One region of the Arthrobacter alpinus genome, then DNA from elsewhere that is predicted to be linked to it. Evidence: riboswitches for the same ligand, from Rfam matches in the RefSeq annotation. Region 1 holds a riboswitch; the other holds the start of a gene.
The links. A riboswitch is a leader RNA that binds a small molecule or an ion and turns the genes downstream of it on or off. The one in region 1 is predicted to bind thiamine pyrophosphate.
Positions count from the first base shown of each region.

Region 2: linked by a shared signal. The riboswitch ahead of AOC05_RS12180 (3-oxoacyl-ACP reductase) and the one ahead of AOC05_RS14540 (ECF transporter S component) in region 1 are both predicted to bind thiamine pyrophosphate.

Region 1 is NZ_CP012677.1:3,204,718-3,206,910, forward strand. Features, by position in the region: gene AOC05_RS14535 (ABC transporter ATP-binding protein) at 1-516, opposite strand, end outside; gene AOC05_RS14540 (ECF transporter S component) at 520-1,146, opposite strand; TPP riboswitch at 1,196-1,314, opposite strand; gene AOC05_RS14545 (DUF4235 domain-containing protein) at 1,460-1,720, shown strand; gene mnhG (monovalent cation/H(+) antiporter subunit G) at 1,730-2,101, opposite strand; gene AOC05_RS14555 (monovalent cation/H+ antiporter complex subunit F) at 2,098-2,193, opposite strand, start outside.
Region 2 is NZ_CP012677.1:2,700,745-2,702,937, forward strand. Features, by position in the region: gene AOC05_RS12175 (TetR family transcriptional regulator) at 1-43, shown strand, start outside; gene AOC05_RS19475 (hypothetical protein) at 93-254, opposite strand; gene AOC05_RS12180 (3-oxoacyl-ACP reductase) at 391-1,155, opposite strand; TPP riboswitch at 1,222-1,315, opposite strand; gene AOC05_RS12185 (ATP-binding protein) at 1,365-2,193, opposite strand, start outside.

The sequences.
Region 1 (2,193 bases):
GCCCGGGCGCATGGCCAGCATACCCGCCAGGCCCAAGCGTTGCTTTTGTCCGCCCGAAAGCGCCGATGTGGGGTGATCCAGCGGCAGCGCCAAGCCCACTGCCTCCAGCGCGGCAGGGACCCGGCGCCAGATTTCCTCCCGAGGCACGGACAGGTTCTCCGCACCGAAGGCCACGTCGTCGCCTACGCGGGACAGCACCACCTGCGCATCCGGATCCTGTTGCATGAGCCCGGTCCGACCGCGGGCCTGCGCCACCGGCGCCCCATCAATGAGCAGGGTGCCAAACTCGTCGGCGTCCTCATCGACGCCCAAGACGCCGGCAAGGGCGTGCAGAAGCGTGGACTTTCCGGCTCCGGAGGGACCCAGCAACAGCACTCGTTCCCCGGGTGCTATCTCCAGGTCAAGGTCATGGATTGCCTTGGCGGCGCGCCCCGAATGCTGCCACCCCCACCCCTTGGCGCTGATCCGCGCCGGGGCAACGCCGCGCCCTTGCGCACCGGATCCTTGCGCAGTCACGGCCTACACCACCGATTCGGCGGCGGCCCCGCGCGAGGGTAGATTGGCCAGCGCACCGGTGCGTGCCAGTCCGCGCACGGCCAGCCAGGACAAAAGGCCGGCGATGACGGCACCTGAGACGGCGGCCAGCACCACATACAAGGCCTTCCACTCGAACGCCCAGGCCACGTTGGAGATCAGGCTGTCGTTGAGCCCGAGCGCCACCCCTGATAGCGCGCCCGCAAGCAGGGCCACCGGCAGCGTGAATTTGCGGTACCGGAACAGGGCAAAGATGGCTTCCGCGCCCAGGCCCTGAACCAGTCCCGACAGCAGGACGGTGAAGCCAAAGTGGGTGCCCAGCAGGCCCTCCACGGTGGCCGCCACCAGCTCGCAGTACAGTGCGGCACCCGGTTTGCGGATCACTAAGGCACCCAGCACGCCGGCTATGAGCCAGCCGCCGCCGTAGAGTGCCACAAGGGGCGGAAACGCGACGGTCAAGGCGCTGATCAGGCCGTAGCCGGCGGACCACAGCCAAAAGATGACACCCACGGCCACGGCCAAAACCGATGCCACCACAATGTCCACCACGCGCCACGTACTCTTGGCAGCTGCCTTGGGGTTTGCGGGATTGCCCGCTGCTGACTTGCTCATAAAGATTCCTCCTTTTCAGGAGGGGCAGCTGCTACGGTATTTCCGCGCAACCGAAGAGAACTCGACTCCCTTCGCCGGTACTAACCGGAGCAGGTTCGAGGGTCTGCGGCGAACCGCACTCTCAGCGCCAGTACCCATTAGCGGGTAGACGCTCCCCTGTCGTGTTGAATTGCTCATATCAGCTTACGCGCATGGCGGCGCGGGCGCCCCTTTACGACGCCGTTATGACGGCGAGCCGCGGGCGCACACTAAACTAGCTTCAACAACGCAGTGCGGGGCGGATTAGTCCCACCCACGGTTCAAGGAGACATATATGAATATCGTATTCAAACTGCTGAGCACCGGCATCAGCCTGGGCGCAGGATTTGCGGCCAGCAAGATCGTAGATACCGTTTGGGAGAAAAGCACCGGGAACAAGCCGCCCAAGGACGGCGGTGACCTGGAGAACAGCCTCCGCTCGGCCCTGACGTTTGCACTGGTGTCCTCTGCTGTGGCGGCCATCATCCAGGTCATTGCCGGGCGCACCACACAAAAGGCCATCGCCCGCTTCAACAGCCACCCCGAAGAGGTCTAGTCCGGTTCCCTAATTGCCGGGTTGGGTGTCCTCGCGAACGGCCTCAACCACCTCGTTGAGCTCGTCGGCGCTGAGCAGTTCGGGGCGCCGGTGCTTGGTCCGGTACCCGGCACGGCCCACCATATGGGCCGACACAGGAACCGTGAGCAGCTGAAACAGCCACGCCACCAGCAAGATCGGAACCAGCGACCACGCCCGGATCTGCAGGCCCACGGCCGCCAGCATCAAGAACAAACCCAGCACCTGCGGCTTGGTGGCGGCGTGCATCCGGCTCATCAGGTCAGGGAACCGCATCAGGCCAATGGCCGCGGCCAGGCTCATCAGGGCCCCGCCCAGCAGGCAAATCGCCGTCAGCACATTGATCAGGCCATCAACGCTCATGCGTCCTCCTTCTTATGGGCCACAAACCTGGCCACGGTGACCGAGCCGATGAAGCCGATCACGCTAAGAACCACCAGCAGTGCAAGGTTGTC
Region 2 (2,193 bases), 500 kb from region 1:
CTCCGGGCTGGCGGCCACGGCTGCAGGGGCGGCATCAGGTTGAAACCGTCCGCCCCGCCCTGTTCAGACCAGCGCTGCATTTCATCGGCCACCTACTCCGGGGTGGCCACCACCGTGGGCTGCTCGACGCCGGCAGCGAGCCTGCCCAGAAGCTGGCACAGCGTGGGCTGCTCGGTCTCGATGATGCGCAGGGTCGTGAAATAACTGCCCTGTGAAGTCCGACGCCGGCGCCAGGGCTGGCACGGGTCCCTCAAGGTCCCAGCTGCTCGTAGTAGCCGATGTCGCCAAGCTCCGCGATCGGGGAGCCAGGCATCCGCCAGGCGGCGCAGTGGTGGCCTCAGCCGTGCAGGAGCACGTTCAGGTGTAGTTGCCGCAAAGCGAAGTCCGGTATCAGTTCATCACCAGCCCGCCGTCGACCATGATGTTCTGCCCCGTCACCGACCGGGCCCACGGCGAGGCGAAGAACAGCACGGTGTCGGCGAGTTCGGCCGGCGTGGTGACCCGGCGAAGCGGCGTTGCCGCGGCGATGTAGTCAAAGACCTCCTCGGGCGTGGCTGCGCTGGCGTCGGTGGTGCGCAGCAGGCCGCCGGAGACCATGTTCACGCTGATGTTCGCAGGCCCCAGGTCCACGGCGAGTGTGCGGGTCAGGGACAGCAGTGCCGCCTTTGCCGCCGTGTAGTCGTGGTACGGCACTACGGGGTTTTGGAACAGGTTGGTGCCAATGTTCACGATTCGGCCAAAGCCGTGGGCCTTCATGCCTGGCAGGGCCGCCTGAGTGGTGTTCAGCGCACCGCGCACGCTTCCGGAGAACTGGGCGTCAAAGTCGGCCCAGGCGATGGTGCCGGCGGTGGAGCGGGCGTCACCGTTGAAGGAAAAGTCGGCCAAGGCGTTGTTCACCACAGTGGTGATGGCAGCACCAAAGTGCCGTTCCGCGGCCGCGAACAGGGCTGCGACGTCCTCCGGGTTGGTGACGTCGGCCTGTACGGCCAGGGCCCGCCCGGGGCCGGCATTGGCGGCCAGCGCCTCGGCGGCGTCTGCACTGCTGCGGTAGTTGACCACCACGCGGGCTCCGGTGCCCAGGAACGCCTGGGCGATGTGGGCGCCCAGTCCGCGGCCGGCACCGGTGACGAGGACTACTTGTTCTGGAAACTGCATGGTTCTCCACCTTGGATTAGGCGAAAAGATGGGCACGGCAAAGCGCCATTAACATGGGTGGCGCGCAAGAAACCGGCAGGACATCCCTTCGCTAGTGCTAACTAGATCAGGTTCAACGGGTGTCTTTCTCAGCCCGCCAAGGGCACCCCGTGTCACTGCCAGCGAGTCTAGCCGACCCCATTTATCCAGAAGCACCCAGTGCCCGTTTGTTACGTCCGCGCGAGGGCGTCGATATCCTCCAAGAAGTCCGCTGCCACGGCATCGCTGACGGTGGCTCGGGTGTCGGCAATGGTCTCCAGGTAGTCCGCTGTCACCGGGCCGCGGGGGCCGGCGGCGGGAGCGTGGCTGACGTCGTCGTACACGGCCTTTTCCAGGGCCCGCTGCGAGGCGCTGCGGGCGGCAAATTCGATATCCGCCGGGGAGAACCCGGAGCTGGCCGCGACCAACCCGGCCACATCCACCTCCTCCACCACCGTCTCCGGAATAAACCGGCGCCACATGGCGGTGCGGGCGTCGTCGTCCGGCAGGCCGATGGGAATGACGTAGTCAAAACGGCCGTGGCGCAGGAAGGCCGAATCCAGGGAGCGGATGAAGTTCGTGGCGCATACCAACAGTCGGCCGGGCTGGTCCCGGAATGCCGGAATGATCTTCAGAAGCTCGTTAGTTACTCCCTGCATGGGCGAGGGCGGCTCCCCCGAACGCTGCGAGGCGATCTCCTCAACCTCGTCAATGAACACCACGGCATGTTCGAGTTCGGCGATGTCCAGAAAGGTTTGGCGCAGGGCCCCGGCCAGGCCGCCGGGCTCCCCCGCCAACCGGGAGGGGAAGACTTCCACGAACGGCCATTCCAGGCGGGACGCCATGGCTTTGGCAAAGGTGGTCTTGCCGGTGCCGGGCGGGCCAAACAGCACGACAGCGCGTGGGGGCACCACACCGAATTCGTCGGCCAGGTCCGGCTCTGCCAGGGGCAGCACCAGACGCCGTTCCAGCAATTCCTTCTCGGCGGTCATACCTGCCACCCGGTCCCAGAGGTCGCGC